2 regions of the Streptomyces xingningensis genome follow, and region 2 is predicted to be linked to the other one. Evidence: riboswitches for the same ligand, from Rfam matches in the RefSeq annotation. Region 2 holds a riboswitch; the other holds the start of a gene.
What was found. A riboswitch is a leader RNA that binds a small molecule or an ion and turns the genes downstream of it on or off. The one in region 2 is predicted to bind cobalamin.

Region 1 (9,068 bases), on a different contig from region 2:
CCGCGGCCGGGCCCTCCTACCCGGTCTTCGACGAGATCGAACTGTGGGCCCCCTCGCCCGTGCCCACCTGGGTCGTCCTCCTGGAGGCCGCCACCGAGGCGGACCGGGACGCCCTGGAGCGGCTGGCGGCCGACGCGGGCTTCGCCGCGGAGGACTGGTCCTCCTCGGTGCGGCTGCTGTGCCGCACCTGCTCGGAGAGCCGGATGCCCAGCGACGAGGGCGACGGCGAGCACCTGGACCCCCATGACCACAGCGAGCCCGGCCACCCCGGCCCGCTCGGCCACCGCACGGCGGGCTCGGGCCTGCTGTGGGTGCCCGAGCGCGAGTGCGGGATCGCGGCGCCCGCCGGGCTGGTGCGAGGGCTGCTGGACGGCTGGGTCGCCGACAGCCCCGACACCCGTGAGTGGCGCGATCTGGAAGAGGTCTGCTGAGCGCCGGGCCGTCCCTTTACCCTGTATGGGGCCCAGTGGATTCAGGGCAAGATAATGCTTTCGGGTTGTGAGAGAGGCATACGGCGGCCATGGCGCAGCAAGAGACTGAGCAGCCGGTGAACGACGAGTTCATCGACGACGTGACGGACGGCGAAGGGCGCGAGCTCGCGCACCGGGAGCGCGGCACCTCCCGTCCCATCACCGTCTACGGCAACCCGGTGCTGCACAGGGAGTGTCAGGACGTCACCGAGTTCGACGCCGGCCTGGCGCAGCTCATCGACGACATGTTCGCCAGCCAGCGCGCCGCCGAGGGCGTGGGCCTGGCCGCCAACCAGATCGGCGTCGACCGGAAGGTCTTTGTCTACGACTGCCAGGACGACGAGGGCGTCCGCCATGTCGGCCATGTCTGCAACCCGGTCCTGGACGAACTCCCCGCCGAGCAGCGGGTGCTGGACGACTCCAACGAGGGCTGCCTGTCGGTGCCGACCGCCTACGCTTCCCTCGCCCGCCCCGACTACGCGGTCGTGCGGGGCCAGGACATGCACGGCAACCCGGTCGCGGTGCGGGGCACGGGCTACTTCGCTCGCTGCCTCCAGCACGAGACCGACCACCTCTACGGCTACCTCTACATCGACCGTCTCTCCAAGCGCGACCGCAAGGACGCGCTGAAGCAGATGGCAGAGGGCACCCCGCGCTACCCGGTCGTCGAGAACGACTGACGGACTGGTCCCGGTCAGGCGGGGAAGTCGGACGGCTCGAAGACCGGGCGGAGTTCGACGACCCCGTCCCGGAAGGGGATGCGCGTGGCCCACTCCCGGGCCTCGTCCATCGTCCCGACCTGGATGATCCAGTAGCCGGACACCAGGTCCTCGGTCTCGGGGAACGGCCCGTCGATCACGCTTGGCGTCCCGCCCGCGAACACCACGCGCGCGCCCTGGGACGAGGCCCGCAGCCCGTCGGCCGCCAGCAGCACTCCGGCCTTCACCAGGGTGTCGTTGTACTTCCCCATCTCGGCGATCTGTTCCTTGGACGGCAGCACGCCGGCCTCGGACTCCTCGGTCGCCATGACGATCATCATCACTCGCATCACACGTCTCCTTGCCTGCAGCGGAAGGGTGAGACCGCCCGGTCCCACCCTTCACCCCCGCGCTGGACGGAAGCTCTCTGGAACGACGTGTCGCGCGTTTTTCACCAGCACCGGCAGTGCGCCCGAGGGGCAGTGGGTTTCCAGGAACTGCTTGTGCCTCAATTTGATACGACAGTACGGTAGTTGGCATACGTGCCGCATGGTAGTGGCGTGACGTAGGGGTCGGGATCTGTCCTGAAGGCTCTTCAGGGAGCTGCGGCTGGCTGAGTGTCGTGGCGGCTTCGGACCCTCAGCTTGCGGCTGATATGGAGGACGAAAGGAGAGCGTCGGACAGCGCAGCCGGAACCAAGAAGTCCCTTCCCGAGCAACTGGTGGACGAGCGGCGTTCTCTCGACTCGCGGCTCGAGTCGGCACGACGGAGCTTGGAGAGGCTGTTGGCCCTGGGAGAGGAATCGGGGACCTTGCACCCCATGGGATCCCACGAGGAGTGGACGAAGCTCCACACAAGAGCCATCGAGTTGCAGAACATCCTCTACAACCATGCCCCGGTGGATCCCTCGGAAGAGGAAGAAGACGAAGAGGAATGAACAGGCAGCCCCGCCGCCGGAACCGATTCCGGCGGCGGGGCGAGGGAACGGGCTAGAACTCGTCGTCGAACGAGACCGAACCTTCCACCGCGACCTGGTACGCGGACGCCCGCCGCTCGAAGAAGTTGGTCAGCTCCTGCACATTCTGCAGCTCCATGAAGGAGAACGGGTTCTCCGAGCCATAGACCGGAGCGAAGCCCAGCCGCTGCAGCCGCTGGTCGGCCACGCACTGCAGATACTCGCGCATCGACTCGGTGTTCATGCCCGGCAGCCCGTCCCCGCACAGGTCGCGGCCGAACTGCAGCTCCGCCTCGACCGCCTCCTTCAGCATGTCGGTGACCTGCTGTTGGAGCTCGTCGTCAAAGAGTTCGGGCTCCTCCCGGCGGACGGTGTCCACCACCTCGAACGCGAAGTTCATGTGCATGGTCTCGTCGCGGAACACCCAGTTGGTGCCGGTCGCCAGACCGTGCAGCAGGCCCCGCGAGCGGAACCAGTAGACATAGGCGAACGCGCCGTAGAAGAACAGCCCCTCGATGCACGCCGCGAAGCAGATCAGGTTGAGCAGGAAGCGGCGGCGGTCGGCCTTGGTCTCCAGCCGGTCGATCTTCTCTACCGAATCCATCCACTTGAAGCAGAACTGGGCCTTTTCCCGGATGGACGGGATGTTCTCCACGGCCGCGAAGGCGGCGGCGCGGTCGTCCGGGTCGGGGAGGTAGGTGTCCAGCAGCGTCAGATAGAACTGGACGTGCACGGCCTCCTCGAACAGCTGCCGCGACAAGTACAGCCGCGCCTCGGGGGAGTTGATGTGCTTGTACAGCGTCAGCACCAGGTTGTTGGCCACGATCGAGTCGCCCGTCGCGAAGAACGCGACCAGACGGCCGATCATGTGCTGCTCGCCCGGGGAGAGTTTGGCGAGGTCGGCCACGTCGGAGTGGAGGTCGACCTCCTCCACGGTCCAGGTGTTCTTGATCGCGTCACGGTAGCGGTCGTAGAAGTCCGGGTACCGCATCGGACGCAGCGTCAGCTCGAAGCCGGGGTCGAGCAGGTTCTTGTTCTCGGCACTCATTACTGGCAGGCCTCGCAGGACTCGGGGTTCTCAAGGGAGCAGGCGATGGCGTCCGCGTCGGGCGCGGCCTGCTGGACGGGGACGGGGGCGGCGGAGGAGGCTGACGAGGCCGCGCGGGCGATCCGGGTCGCCGGGCGCGAACGCAGGTAGTACGTCGTCTTGATGCCCTGCTTCCAGGCGTAGGCGTACATCGAGCTGAGCTTGCCGATGGTGGGCGAGGCCATGAAGAGGTTCAGCGACTGGCTCTGGTCCAGGTAGGGGGTACGGGCCGCGGCCATGTCGATCAGGGCGCGCTGCGGGATCTCCCAGGCGGTGCGGTAGAGATCGCGCACCTCCTGCGGGATCCAGTTCATCTCCTGGATCGAGCCGTTGGCGTCCGTCAGGGCGTCCCGCGTGGTGCGGTCCCAGACACCGAGCTTCTTCAGGTCCTCCACCAGGTAGGTGTTGACCTGGAGGAACTCGCCGCTGAGCGTCTCGCGCTTGAAGAGGTTGGAGACCTGCGGCTCGATGCACTCGTACACGCCCGCGATCGACGCGATGGTCGCCGTGGGAGCGATCGCCAGCAGCAGCGAGTTGCGCATGCCCACCGAGGCGATCCGGGTGCGCAGCGCCGCCCAGCGGTCCGCCCAGCGGGGCTCGGCGTTGGGGTAGTGGTCGGGGTGCAGCACTCCGCGCGCGGTCCGGGTCGCGGACCAGGCCGGGTGCGGGCCGTGCCGCTCGGCCAGGTCGGCGGAGGCCTCGTACGCGGCGAGCATGATGCGCTCGGAGATCCGGGTGGAGAGCGCCGTCGCCTCGGGCGAGTCGAAGGGCAGCCGCAGCCGGAAGAACACATCCTGCAGGCCCATCAGGCCCAGACCGACCGGCCGCCAGCGGGAGTTGGAGGCGCCCGCCTGCTCGGTCGGGTAGTAGTTGATGTCCACCACGCGGTCGAGGAAGGTCACGGCGGTACGGACGGTGCGGTCCAGCCGCTCCCAGTCCAGCTCGCCGCTGTCACCGAGATGCGCGGCGAGGTTGACCGAACCCAGGTTGCAGACCGCCGTCTCGCCGTCGTCCGTCACCTCGAGGATCTCCGTGCAGAGATTGGACGAGTGGACGACCCGGCCGGGCTCGGCGGTCTGGTTGGCGGTGCGGTTGGCGGCGTCCTTGAAGGTCATCCAGCCGTTGCCGGTCTGCGCGAGGGTGCGCATCATCCGCGCGTAGAGCACCCGCGCCGGGATGGACTTGACGGCCTTGCCCTCGGCCTCGTACTTCCGGTACGCGGTGTCGAACTCGGCACCGTAGAGGTCGACCAGGTCCGGCGCGTCCACCGGGGAGAACAGCGACCAGTCGGCGTCCGCCTCGACCCGGCGCATGAACTCGTCCGGGATCCAGTGCGCGATGTTGAGGTTGTGGGTGCGGCGGGCCTCTTCGCCCGTGTTGTCCCGCAGTTCCAGGAACTCCTCGAGGTCCGCGTGCCAGGTCTCCAGGTAGACACAGGCCGCGCCCTTGCGCCTGCCCCCCTGGTTGACGGCCGCGACGGAGGCGTCCAGTGTGCGCAGGAACGGCACGATGCCGTTGGAGTGCCCGTTGGTGCCCCGGATCAGCGAACCGCGTGAGCGGATGCGGGAGTACGACAGTCCGATGCCGCCCGCGTGCTTGGACAGCCGGGCCACCTGGTGGTAGCGGTCGTAGATCGAGTCCAGCTGGTCCAGCGGCGAGTCCAGCAGATAGCAGGAGGACATCTGCGGGTGCCTGGTGCCGGAGTTGAAGAGCGTGGGGGAGGAGGGCAGATAGGAGAGCGTGCTGGTCAGCCGGTACAGCTCGGCGACGTCCGCCAGTGCCCGCTCCGAGTGGTCCTCGGCCAGGCCACAGGCCACCCGCAGCAGGAAGTGCTGCGGGGTCTCGATCACATCGCGGGTGATCGGGTGCCGGAGCAGGTAACGGCTGTGCAGGGTGCGCAGCCCGAAGTAGCCGAAGCGGTCGTCGGCGCCTTCGGCCAGCGCGGAATCCACCAGCCCGTCGAGTCGCTCGGCGTGCGTCCGCACAAACTCCGCGGTCCCGTCCGCGATCAGGCCCTCGCGGTGCCCGACCGCGACCGAGGCGGAGAAGGAGGCCGCCCCCTGTCCGGCCGCCTCCTCGGCGATGGCGCGGGTGAGCAGCCGGGCGGCGAGCCGGGAGTACTCGGGCTCCTCCGCGATCAGCCCGGCCGCGGCCTCGGTGGCCAGCGACCGGAGTTCGGCCTCGTCGGAGCCGGGGTGCCGGCCGCGCAGCGCGGCGGCCGCGACCTTGCCGGGGTCGGTGGCGGGCAGATCGGCGGTGAGTTCGGTCAGGGTGCGCAGCAGCGCGGTCCCGGGACCGCCGGTCGCTTCCGACGTCGCTGGGACGGGACCTGACACCGGATCGGCGGGCGCGATGGTCACGTGTGGCTCTCCCTCGCTCGGCTGGGGGCCGGGCGGGTGCGCGCGACGGTCGCATACGGGCATGCCTGATCGCCTGACGGCATGCGCGCAGCGTCCCTCGGCCCAACCCGCGAGGCCCGGACGTATTCGACGCCCGACGGCCGGGCCGGAGCGGCTCGGACATGGGCGCGCCGTCGGCAGGTCCTCGGACTTCCGCATGCACAAATGCGCATACATTCACCGTTGCGGGACAGTTCTGGATTTTCACCGGATTCCCCTGCGGCGACAGCGAGGACGAGCATACATCTAGTGCCGGTGATCGCATGCGCCCCCACATCTAGTGCCGGGAACGCGATACTGCGCCCATGGGCGGGGCGTAGCGGGTGGCTTGGGCGGGCGCGGCCGGGGTGGGTGCCGCGGGGGCCTCACAGCCCCTCAGGGCCCCCAGGGCGCCTGCAAGGGCGCCCTGGGGGGCGGGCAACGCACCCGTCTTCCGAGGGGGTTGCCCGCCGGGTCCCCGGCGCGTGACCCTTGTCACGCGGTGGTTGAATCGGGCCATGGCCGATCACGAGGTGGTGCGGGTATTCGTCGGCCCGGAGGGCGCGGGCGGCAATCCGCTCGGTGTGGTGTACGACGGATCCGCCGTGCCCGGCCCGGCCGGGCGGCAGCGCCTGGCTGCCCAACTGGGGTTCAGCGAGACGGTGTTCATCGACGACCCGGACCGGGGCGAAATGGACATTTACCTGCCGAGTGCCCGTCTCGCCTTCGGCGGGCACCCGCTGATCGGTGCCGCCTGGCTGCTGCGGCAGCGGTACGGCCACGCCGTGCAGGTGCTCCGGCCGCCGGCCGGTGAGGTACCGGCCTGGGCCGAGGGCGACGTCACCTGGATCCGCGTCCGCGCCGAGTGGGCCTCCGGGCGGCGTACCCAACGGTTCGCCACGGCCGCCGAGGTGGACGCCCTGCCCGCCCCGCCGCCGGGCGAGGGCTGGCTCTACGCCTGGGCCTGGCTGGACGAGGCCGGGGGCGTCGTCCGGGCCCGGGGCTTTCCCCGGCGCGGGGACGACATCGTGGAGGACGAGGCGACGGGCGCCGCGGCGATCGTGCTGACCGCGCAGCTGGGGCGGTCGCTGGACATCCGTCAGGGGTCCGGCTCGCAGATCCTCACCCGGTTCGAGGGGGACGGCCTGGTGGCGGTCGGGGGACGGGTCGGCGATGCAGAACGCGCGCCTGACCGGCCGGATGTCGGAGTGTAAGAGGTAGCATAAGGAGCATGAGCGAGCCTACCCAAAAGTACTCGATCACCATGCCCCGGGACATCGCGGAAGCCGCCCGCGCCCGCAGCGGCCCCTCGGGGCTGTCCGCCTATGTTGCCGCTGCGGTCGCTCGTCAGATCGAGCGCGACAACCTCAACGAGCTCATCTCGGTAGCCGAAGCCGAGCACGGGCCCATCGGCGAAGAAGAGATCCAGGCCAAGCGCGACCAACTCCAGCGCGCCCGCGAGCGGCAGCGCCACTCGGAGACGGACGCGGCATGACGCGTTCTCCCGCCGTGCCGGGCGGCACCCTGGCTCTGGACAGCGAGGGCTTGGCGAAGGCGGTGCTGCGTGACCGTGACGTCACCGGCTGGCTCGCCCTGGCGCGCGCGGACGACATGCGCGTGATCACAAGTGCCGCCACCATCGTCGAGGTCGTCCACCCGAGGATCAAACGCCCGGCTCTGGAATGGGCGTTGTCCCGTATCGTCGTCGAGCCGGTCACGGAGCCCATCGCCCGTCACGCGACAGCACTGCTCGGTGATGCGGGGCTGCACGGGCACAAGTACGCGATCGACGCCATGCTTTGTGCCACGGTTCTTGCGGCTCCCGGCCCCGTCACCGTTCTCACCTCGGACCCGGAAGACCTGAGCGCTCTCTGCGGCGGACGGATCACCGTCGTCAAGATCTGACTCCGCGGATGGAGGACGCTCCCGGCCCGGCGTCCGAGCTCGGCCCGGCGACGCGCTCCGATGGCCTAACGTATTCGCTTTTTTACGTTATGTGACTATTCTGCGGAATGCGCGCTTCCTGGCCCCGTCCGACCCCGCGAAGGACGCCCATGTGATGCCCCTCCCGTACCGCCGGTCCTCCCTGAGCAGGACCCTCCATGGCACGCCCCGCCGCGCCCTGCGCACCCTCCTCCTGCTGTGCCTGGTCGCCCTGGCGGCCGCGATCGGCGGCCGCGGGGTCGGCGACCGGCTGGCGCCCGGCGGCTGGACCCCCGCCCACGCCGAGTCCACCAGGGCCGACACCTTCCTGGCCGACCGCTTTGCCGCCGGGCAGCCCCACCTGTTGCTGCTCGCCACCGCCAAGGGCTCCATCGACGCACCCGAAGCCGAACGGGCCGGCCATGAACTGACGGCCCGTCTCACCGCCGGCCGGCAGGTCGCCTGGGTGCGCGGCTACTGGCCGCACCACCCGGCCGAACTGCGCGGCCACGACCGGCACAGCGCCGTCGTCGCCGTGCGCTTCGACGGCGACGAGCGCGCCGTTCGCGCCGCGAGCAAGGCGGTGACCACCCGCGAAACCGGCCGGGCCGGACCACTGAAGATCTCGGTCGCCGGTGAGACCGCGCTCTTCTCCGAGATGGAACGCCTCAGCACCCAAGGCGCCATGGTCGCCGAACTCCTGGTGGCCCCGTTGGTCCTGCTCATCCTGCTGTGGGTCTTCGGCAGCCTGGTGGCAGCCCTGCTGCCGGTCGCGGTCGGCGCCTTCGCCGTGGTCGCCACGACCGCCCTGCTGCGCGCGCTCAGCGAGGTGATGACGGTGTCGATGTTCGTCCTGAACATTGCCACCGCACTCGGCTTCGGCCTCGCCGTCGACTACTGCCTGCTCATCGTCAGCCGCTACCGCGAGGAACTCGCCACCGGGGCAACGCCGGTCACCGCGGCCCGCAATACGATGCGGACCGCCGGGCGTGCCGTCGCCTTCTCCGCGACGACCGTCGCGGCCACCCTGGGCGCGCTGATGGTCTTCCCGCTTCCGCTCACCCGCTCCCTGGCACTCGGCGGCGCCGCCGTCGCGATCTGCTCGGCCGCCGGGGCGTTCCTGGTGCTGCCCGCGCTGCTGGTGCTGCTGGGGGAGCGGGTCAACCGCTGGGACATCTTCTCCCGTTGGCGCCGCGACACCCCTCGCCCGCTGGCCGAAGGCCGCTGGTACCGGCTGGCGATCTGGGTGACCCGGAGACCCGCGCTGGTCGCCCTCGGCACGCTGCTCCTGCTCGGCGTCCTGGCGGCGCCGGGCCTCGACGCACGATTCGGCATGTACGACGACCGCATCCTGCCGGCCTCCTCGCCGGTCGCCCGGGCCTCGCACCGGCTGCGCACGGACTTCCCCGGGGAGACGGGCGCGGCGGCCGTGGTGCTGCCCGATGTCCATGTCGCCCTCCCGCCCCCGCTGGACGCGCCGTCGAACCTCCGCGCCGGCTACCACCAGGCCGCCGTGCACTCCTACGCCGCCCGCCTGTCCCTGCTCCCGGGCGTACG
Region 2 (9,068 bases):
GGCGGGAACTGGCGGGCCAGCTCCGTCACCACCTGCCTGGAACAGCAGGCCGTCCCGCTGTTGCAGGGCTCGTTCTCCGACGAGGTCGGCCGTGAGTTGTTCTCCGTCACCTCCGAACTTTCCCGGCTGGCCGGCTGGACGGCCTTCGACGTCGGGCAACATGAGGTGGCCCAGCGGCACTTCATCCAGGCCCTCCGCCTCGCCCGCGCGGGCGGGGACGTCCAGCTCGGCTGCTATGTGCTGACGACCATGGCCATGCAGGCCCTTATGCGCGGGTTCGCCGAGGAAGCCATCGACATGGCCCAGGGCGCCTTCGAACGCGCCAAGCACGACGCGGTGCCACGGGTGCTGGCCTTCACCAAGCTCATCGAAGCCCGCGCTCACGCGCGGACCGGAGACGAGCGGACCGCCTCCCGGGCCCTGGCCGCCTCCGAAAACCTCCTTGAGCGGACCCGCGAGGACAGCGGCGACGAGCCGGGATGGATCGACTTCTATCACCACGCGCGACTGTCCGCCGATGCCGCCGAGGTCTTCCGGGACCTGAAGAACCCCCAGGCCGCCCTCGCCTGGAACCAGCAGGCCGTCACCATGCAGCCCGGGGTCTTCACCCGCTCCGTCGGGATGCGGCTGGCGATCGTGGGGACCGCCCATCTCCAGGCCCGCGACCTCGACCACGGCCTGGAGCTGGGCAACCGCTCCGTCGACATCCTCGCCCGTGTGAAGTCGGCCCGCGCGCTGGATTACGTGCGCGAGTTCAACGCCGCCCTTGCCCCCTGGCGGCGCGAGCCGACTGTCCGCGAGTTCATCCACCGGACCCGCAAGGACCTCAACTGCACATCCCCCACGCCATGATGAGTGCCCATCACCGGAGCGAGACAAGGAGACGCTGCGCGCAGAACCGGCCGCCCGGTGAGCGGCGTCCATCCAGCGGAGAGAGCTGGAGAGCGAAGTCCGATCCACGGGGGGCATGTGGTGAGCAATGAGATCTACTTCGCCGGCAACTACCGGGACCTGTGCCAACAGCACGGCACCGCAGCGGGGTTCCAGTTCGAGTTCTACTGCTCGCGCTGTCATGACACTTGGCGCTCCCCCTTCGAGCCCTACCGGGGCGGTCGGCTGGCCGGCTGGCTCGGCAAGGGCATCGGGGCGGCGTCCGGGCTGCTGGGAAAGGTGGTGAGCGAGGTGTCCACCGCCGCCGACGGGCTGGCCGGGTCCGCGTGGGGCAGTGCCCGCGACGCCGCCTTCCAGCGAGCCATCGGCGCGGCCGAGGGACACTTCAACCGCTGTGCGCGCTGCGCCTCGTATGTCTGCGGCCGCTGCTGGAACTCCGGGCAGGGGCTCTGTCTGCACTGCGCCCCCGATACCGCGGGCGAGATGATGGCGGCCCGGCAGCAGGGGCTCAACGACCAGGTGGCGCGGCGCGCCTATGACGAGGGGCAGCGGCGGGGGGAGGAGCAGGATGCGCTGACTCCCCGGCAGTTGGTCTGCCCTCGGTGCCGTGCCGAGACGCATGGCGGGCGGTTCTGTCCGGGCTGTGGCCACCAGTTGGCGCAGCAGGCGGTGTGCGCCGGGTGCCGGGCGCCGCTGCTGGACGGGGCGGCCTTCTGCTCCGGCTGCGGGCAGCGGCAGTAGCCCGCGGGCCTACGCCGGACGGCCACGTTGTGGCGTGTGCGCGAACTCGGCCATGCCCGTGCTGAATTCGGTCTCGGGGCGCCAGCCCAGTTCCCGGCGCAGCCGCCCTGAGTCGGCGGTGATGTGGCGGACGTCGCCGAGGCGGTACTCCCCCGTCACCACGGGTGCGGGTCCGCCGTGGGCGGTGGCCAGGGCGGTGGCCATCTCGGCGATGGTGTGCGGGTCGCCGCTGCCGCAGTTGTACGGGCGCAGGGTGCCCGGTGCGCGGTCGGGGAGCGCCTCCAGGGCGAGCGCGTTCGCGGTGGCCACGTCGCGTACCTGGATGAAGTCCCGGCGCTGGCCGCCGTCTTCGAAGACGCGCGGGGCCTCGCCGCGCGCGAGGGAGGAGCGGAAGAAGGAGGCGACGCCCGCGTAGGGGGTGTCGCGGGGCATTCCGGGGCCGTAGACATTGTGGTAGCGCAGCGACACGGCGCGGCCGCCGGTGGCGCGGGCCCAGGCGGCGACCAGGTGTTCCTGGGCCAGCTTGGTGGCGGCGTAGACATTGCGGGGGTCGGCCGGTGCGTCCTCGTCGACCAGGCCGGGGGCCAACTCCCTGGCGCAGTGCGGGCAGAGTGGTTCGAAGCGGCCCGCCGACAGGTCGGTGGCGGTGCGCGGGCCGGGGCGTACCGGGCCGTGGGCGGGGCACTGGTAGTGGCCCTCGCCGTAGATGACCATCGAGCCGGCCAGGACGAGGGAGCGTACGCCCGTCTCGGCCATGGCGGCGAGCAGGACGGCCGTGCCGAGGTCATTGCAGCCCACATAGGCGGGCGCGTCGGCGAAGTCCTTGCCGAGGCCGACCATGGCGGCCTGGTGGCAGACGGCGTCGATGCCGCGCAGGGCGCGGGTGAGGGCCGCCTGGTCGCGGAGGTCGGCGTCGATCCACTCGACGCCCTGGGGGCGGGGTGGTGCCTGTGGGTGGGCGGTGGGCAGGAGCGCGTCGAGGACGACGGGCTCCTGCCCTTGTGCGGTGAGGGTGTCGGTGATGTGCGAGCCGATGAAGCCCGCGCCTCCGGTGACGAGTACGCGCATGGGGCCGACGTTAGGGGCCGGGCCGCCGGTGTGGTGGGTCGCGCGGGGTCATGTCACCGGTCCGTAAGACCCGTCGGCTTCCCGTCAGCTCTCGGCGGCGCGGGCCGCCCAGCGTTGTTCGACCTTGGCGAAGCGCCAGTAGGCGAGGGCGAGGGCCCACACCACCACGAACAGGCCGACGATGACAAAGCCGACGTTGTCCAGGTCGAGCGAGGAGATCCAGCCGGTGACCGGGTCCGTCAGGTCGAGCTTCTCGTGCAGGACGCCGACGAGTTCGATGGTGCCGATGAGGAAGGCGACGGCGATCGACAGGCCGGTGATGGTGAGGTTGTAGTAGACCTTGCGGACGGGGTTGGAGAACGCCCACTGGTAGGCGAAGTTCATAAAGGTGCCGTCGAGGGTGTCGAACAGGCTCATCCCGGCGGCGAACAGCAGGGGCAGGCACAGGATCGCGTACCAGGGCAGTCCGGCGGCGGCGCCGCTGCCGGCCATCACCATCAGGGTGACCTCGGTGGCGGTGTCGAAGCCGAGGCCGAAGAGGAAGCCCAGCGGGTACATCTGGCCGGGGCGGGTGATGGAGCGGGTGAAGCGGCCGAGGATGCGGTTCATGAAGCCCCGTGAATCCAGCTGCTGTTCAAGCTCGGCCTCGTTGTAGCGGCCCTCGCGCATGGCGCGGAAGATGCGCAGGATGCCGGCGAGGGCGATGAGGTTGAGTGCGGCGATGAGGTAGAGGAAGCCGCCGGAGACGGAGGTGCCGACCACCCCGAGGGTCTGGTGGGTGGTGGAGTTCTCGTCCATCAGCTTCCCGGCCAGCTGGGTTCCGCCGACGACCAGGGCGGCCATGGCGATGACGACGCTGGAGTGGCCGAGCGCGAACCAGAAGCCGACCGAGACCGGGCGTTTGCCGTCGGCCATCAGCTTGCGGGTGGTGTTGTCGATGGCGGCTATGTGGTCGGCGTCGAAGGCGTGCCGCATGCCGAGGGTGTAGGCGGTGACGCCGAGTCCGATGCCGTAGACATCGGAACCCACCTTGTAGTGGTTGGGGACGATGAGCAGGAAGAGCACGCCGAAGGCGAGGACATGCAGGGCGGCTATGACGGCCAGCAGGCCGGCGGTTCGTACGGTGTCCTCGCGGCGCCAGTGGAAGGCGGGGGCCGTACTGCCGGGGGTATCGGTGGACAGGGTCATCTGCGGATCACGCTCCAGCACCTCGTGGATCGATTCGAGATGCCGTGGCCGGTCTCCTGGCTTACGGGTTCCTTCGCACTCGTCCCTGCCTTCCCGGCAGCCGGCTGCGGCCAGTGGCTCCATGCGCCCCGGGCGCGTGGAACGGGACGGTGACTCCCCGATCACAGTGGCGAGGGCCGCTCCGGACTCGGACCCGCGAGGGCCTGCACCGGTCTTCCCGAACACCACGGCCGGGCCACTTTAGCGTTTCGATCACGGAGGCGTGGCTGAAACGTGGCGATTGTCATGTTCCGCTTAAGGAGGGTTCGGGCAACCGGCACACAGTTGACGCATAGATCTTGACGCCCGCCCGGCCACGCGGCCAGAGTCACCGGCACCCCACAGGCGAACTCCAGTGCGCTGTTCGGGCGGTGACCGGACATTCGCGCTGCTCAACCCCGTCCATGTGATGGACGCGTCAGGCAAGCCGGTGCTACGAGTGCGAGTGCAGCAGACGACGAGGAGAGGTTGACCGCCATGGCAGATCCGGACAACGAGCCCGAGCGGCAAGTCGGATTCGTCCGCCGCATCGGTCTCTTCCAGGGCGTCGCCATCAACATGAGCCAGATGTGCGGCATAGGACCCTTTGTCACCATCCCGGCCATGGTGGTCGCCTTCGGCGGGCCGCATGCCGTCATCGGCTTTATCGCCGGTGCCGTTCTGGCCTTGGCCGACGGGCTGATCTGGGCCGAGCTGGGCGCCTCGCTGCCCCGTGCGGGCGGCAGTTACGTCTATCTGCGGCAGGCGTTCCAGTACCGCACCGGCAAGCTGATGCCGTTTCTGTTCGTCTGGTCGGCGATGCTCTACTTCCCGCTCGCCATGTCCACCGGGGTCGTCGCCTTTGTGCAGTATCTCGGCTATCTCTGGCCGGATATGACACAGATTCAGGGAGATCTCACCGGGCTCGGCGTCCTGGTGCTGGTGATCGCCCTGCTGTGGGGGCGGGTGGAGAATCTCGCGCGGATCACCGTCGTCATGTGGTGCGTGATGGTCGCGGCGGTCGCCCTGGTCGTCGTCGCCTCCTTCACCCACTTCAGCGCCCACCAGGCGTTCCACTACCCCGCGCACGCCTTCGACCTGACCACCAGCGGCTTCTGGATCGGCTTCGCCGCGGGGCTCACCATCGGCTTCTACGACTATGGGGGCTACAACACCACTTCCTACATGGGCGCCGAGATCAAGGACCCGGGGCGCGTCCTGCCGCGCACCATCATCTATTCCATCCTCGGCATCATGGTCATGTACCTGCTGCTGCAGATCGGCACCCTGGGCGTCGTCGACTGGAAGGACATGCTCGACAAGGACAACCCGGCCTCCTCCTCGGTCGCCTCCGTGGTGCTGGAGAAGACCTGGGGCAAGGGCGCCGCGGACGTCGCGACCGTACTGATCCTGATCACGGCCTTCGCCTCGATGTTCACCGGTCTGCTGGGCGGCTCGCGGATCCCCTTCGACGCCGCCCGGGAGCGGGTGTTCTTCCGCCAGTTCGCGGTTCTGCACCCGCGTCACCGCTTCCCCGTGCTGGGGCTGCTGGCCATGGGAGTGATGAGCGCGGTGGGCTTCCTCATCGGCCGTTACACCGATCTGCAGACCCTCATCCAGCTGCTGATCACCGTGATGGTGCTGGTGCAGGGCTTCGCCCAGGTCGCGGCCGCGACCGTACTGCGCCGCCGCCAGCCCACCCTGCGACGCCCCTACCGCATGTGGCTCTATCCGCTGCCCAGCGTGGTGGCGCTCGTGGGCTGGCTGGTCATCTACGGCTACGCGGACAAAAGCTCGCCGGGCAGGCACCCCATCGAATGGTCGCTCGCCTGGGTGGGGGCCGGGCTCCTGGCGTTTGTGCTGTGGGCGCGCCACGAGAAGACCTGGCCGTTCGGGCCCCGTGATATCGACGAGGAGCATCTGCGCACCGTCACCCCGGACACGGACCCGGACGCCGACCCCGGCCCGGTGCAGCCCGCGCCGGTCTGACGCCGCGGCACCGTTCGGCCCGGCCGCCCGCGCCCGGGCCGAACGGTGATAAAACGACATCCATGCCATTGACCACCGCATCCACCCCCCGCGCCCCCGCCGCCAAGCGGCGCCGACTGCTCTGGCACCGGCTGATATTCGGGCTCTGGTACCGGCCCGTGGAGATGCTCGACGAGGCCCGGGACCGGAGCGTCTGGGGGGCGGCCACCTTCCTGTCCCTGCTGTGCGGAGCGCTGGGGACGCTGGCCAAGGACTCCTTCTGGGCCCAGTGGCAGGTGAGCCGGCTGCTGGCGCTTGAGGCCATGGCCATCGGATCGGGCGCCATGCTGCTGGCCAGCCTGCTGCTCGGGGTGGTCACCCAGGCCATCGCGCGCCGCCTGGGCGGCAACGGCAGATTCGGGCCCACCGCCAGCCTGTTCGTCCTCGTCTTCTGGACGACCGACCTGCCCCGCCTCGCCCTGGACACCTGGCTGTCCGCGTCGTCCGTCCCGGTACGGGCGGCCGCCTGCATCACGGCGGCCTTCGGCTATGCGCTGGCCACCTTGCTGATACGGGGTCAGCACCACCTGCCCACCCACAAGGCCGTGGCGGCCGTGAGCATCCAGATGCTGGCGGCGGTGGCCCTGCTCAAGTTCCCGCCCGGCAGCTGGTGAGATGCGAAGGCCCGCCCGGTGCGACGGGGGATGCACACCGGGCGGGCTCGAAGACAGTTCTACCTCATCAAGGATGGGTTATGCATCAAAAACCTGTTCGCCTTGTCGGTTACCAGCGAACAGGCAGCGAAATCAAGCCACGCGCACGGATCGTCGGACGCCACCTCAGCTCCTCGCGCGGCACCGCGAGTTCCAGCTGCGGGAAGCGCTCCAGCAGCGCGGTGAGCGCCGCCTCGGCCTCCGCCCGGCCCAGCGAGGCCCCCAGGCAGTAGTGGATGCCATGCCCGAGCGCCAGCTGCCCGGAGGTATCGCGCCGCAGGTCAAGCCGGTCGGCATCGGGGAACCGGGCGGGGTCGCGATTGGCCGAGGCCAGCGAGAGCAGCACGGTCTCCCCCGACGGTATGGTCACCCCGCCGATTTCGATGTCCTCCACCGGGAACCGGCGGATGGCCAGCGGAACCGGCCCGTCCCACCGGTTGACCTCCTCGATGGCCGCCGCGAGACCGTCCGGATTCATTCGCAACTCCCGGAGCAGTTCCGGGTGGTCCAGCAGGGCCAGGACCGTGTTGCCGATGAGGTGGACGATGTTCTCGTAGCCGCCGAAGAGGATCAGGAAGGCCAGCGAGGTCAGTTCGTCCTCGGACAGCCGGTCCTCGCCCTCGCCCCCGTCGCGCACCGCGATCAGGTCGGAGAGCAGATCGTCCCCCGGCTCGTCGCGCTTGAGGGCGATCAGTTCGGTGAAGTACCGCATCAGTTGCCCCACCGCCTCCTTCATCAGGTGCGGCCTGCTGCGGTCCGGGGTGATCAGCGCATCCGTCCAGGCCCGGAAGTCGACCCGGTGCTCCTCCGGCACGCCCAGCAGTTCGCAGATCACGATGACCGGCAGCGGCCCGGCGTAGTCGGCGATCAGATCCGCCCGGCCGTCCGCCGCCACCGCGTCCAGCAGGCGGTCGGCGACCCGGCGGATCGGTTCGCGCAGCCTGGCCACCCGGCCGGGGGTGAACGCCTTGACCACCAGGCGGCGCACCCGGGTGTGGTCCGGCGGATCCATGTTCAGGAGGTTGGCGTCCAGCACCGGGGGCAGCGCGAATCCGGCGTAGTTGCCGGGCCGGGCATTGCGCTTGTCCAGCGAGAGGCGGGGGTCGGCCAGTGCCCGGCGGACGTCCTCGTAACGGGTCACCAGCCAGGCGGGCCTGCCGTCGGGGCCGGTGATGCGGTGTACCGGGGCGGTTTCCCGGAGCTTGGCGTAGGCGGAGTGCGGGTCGGCGATGAGCGGCGCGACGTCGATGGGGTCCGGGTGTGTTTGCGGCTGCATGGGACCCGACTGTAGGACAGGGAGCAGTACGGGGCGCCGGTGGCCCGAAGCGCCGGATCGGTTAGGTTGCACGGGCGGCACCGGGATCCGTACGTGGGGTACGGATCCCGGCGCCGGCCCGTGTCGCAGGCGGCCGTGACCCCCGTCCAGGGCCGCCTCGTCTAGGGACGGCGTGCCGCGCCGAGCTCCCGCAGCTCGGTGAGCACCGCATCGACCAGCCCGTCGTGGAAGACATCCGCGACCCGCGCCAGATGCTCGTGCTCCTCGCCCGGGTCGGCGCTGACGGTCACCACCACGCTGTCCGCGTGCGGGACGGGCACATGTCCGGTGGCCTGGTTGGCGAGGCCCCGGCGCAGCACCGCCGCCTCCACCACGGCGGCCAGGGTGCGCTCGTCGAGCGCGGCCGTGTGCGCCCTGCGGCGGGCGATCTCCAGGGCGGCGGGCTCGACATGGCGCCTGACGCCGCGCTGGATGTCGCGGATCTCGGCCATCCGCCGGTTCGCCCGCCACTCCAGATCGGCGAAGGGCCAGCGGCCGGTCCAGCGGGACTCGGCGATGGTGACCTCGGGGACCTGCGCGGTGACCTCCCGCCACAGCGGCTCCAGCCGGCGCAGCCGGCGCCAGGCCGCGGCCCGGGGGCCGATGGCGGGCAGTGAGAAGCCGAGGAGGACCAGCAGGGCGGCCACCGAAGCGCTCATCGGGGCCACGCCGTTGGAGAGCCAGTACACATCGTGTCCAGCCCGGGTGAGCGCGAAGCCCGCCAGCTTGCAGACGCAGTAGAGCAGGCCCAGCCAGCAGCCCGCGGCGAGCGTCCGCAGCCCCTTGGACAGCCAGGACGGGCCGAGGGTGGCGGCGTAGCGCGGGCACAGGAGGCCGAGCCCGGCGAGGCTGGTGCCGAAAATGGCCAGATACAGCATCAGAAAGGCGAGCACACCGGGGGCGTTGGCGTAGGCGGTGCTGAAGTCGCGGGGGTGTTCCACGGCGTCGGGGCGTCCGACGGCGAAGCAGACGATGGCGGTGGTCCAGGTCACCAGCACGGCGGCCACCGCGATCCGGGACCGCAGGACGGCGCGGTCGTGTGCCGCCCGGTCGCCGCGGCTGGTCCAGCGCAGCAGCAGCACGGTGGCGCCCGAGGCGAACAGCACCACGGCCGAATAGAGGAAGACCATGGCCAGGTTGGCCACCCCGGTGAGCCGGTCGAAGCC

Region 1: another riboswitch for cobalamin. It lies ahead of ABCR83_RS21000 (ribonucleoside-diphosphate reductase subunit alpha); the one in region 2 lies ahead of nicT (Nickel transporter NicT).

What each region holds. Positions count from the first base shown of each region.
Region 1 covers NZ_JBDJPF010000041.1:12,018-21,085, forward strand. Annotated here, with positions in the region: gene ABCR83_RS20975 (tetratricopeptide repeat protein) at 1-431, shown strand, start outside; gene def (peptide deformylase) at 521-1,150, shown strand; gene ABCR83_RS20985 (YciI family protein) at 1,165-1,518, opposite strand; gene ABCR83_RS20990 (hypothetical protein) at 1,791-2,105, shown strand; gene ABCR83_RS20995 (ribonucleotide-diphosphate reductase subunit beta) at 2,158-3,171, opposite strand; gene ABCR83_RS21000 (ribonucleoside-diphosphate reductase subunit alpha) at 3,171-5,570, opposite strand; adenosylcobalamin-variant (AdoCbl-variant) riboswitch at 5,741-5,838, opposite strand; gene ABCR83_RS21005 (PhzF family phenazine biosynthesis protein) at 6,107-6,802, shown strand; gene ABCR83_RS21010 (CopG family transcriptional regulator) at 6,820-7,083, shown strand; gene ABCR83_RS21015 (DNA-binding protein) at 7,080-7,493, shown strand; gene ABCR83_RS21020 (MMPL family transporter) at 7,585-9,068, shown strand, end outside.
Region 2 covers NZ_JBDJPF010000011.1:6,000-15,067, forward strand. Annotated here, with positions in the region: gene ABCR83_RS08365 (sporulation protein) at 1-852, shown strand, start outside; gene ABCR83_RS08370 (zinc ribbon domain-containing protein) at 973-1,632, shown strand; gene ABCR83_RS08375 (NAD-dependent epimerase/dehydratase family protein) at 1,642-2,700, opposite strand; gene nicT (Nickel transporter NicT) at 2,785-3,888, opposite strand; cobalamin riboswitch at 3,918-4,132, opposite strand; gene ABCR83_RS08385 (APC family permease) at 4,405-5,895, shown strand; gene ABCR83_RS08390 (YIP1 family protein) at 5,958-6,548, shown strand; gene ABCR83_RS08395 (cytochrome P450 family protein) at 6,658-7,863, opposite strand; gene ABCR83_RS08400 (MAB_1171c family putative transporter) at 8,025-9,068, opposite strand, start outside.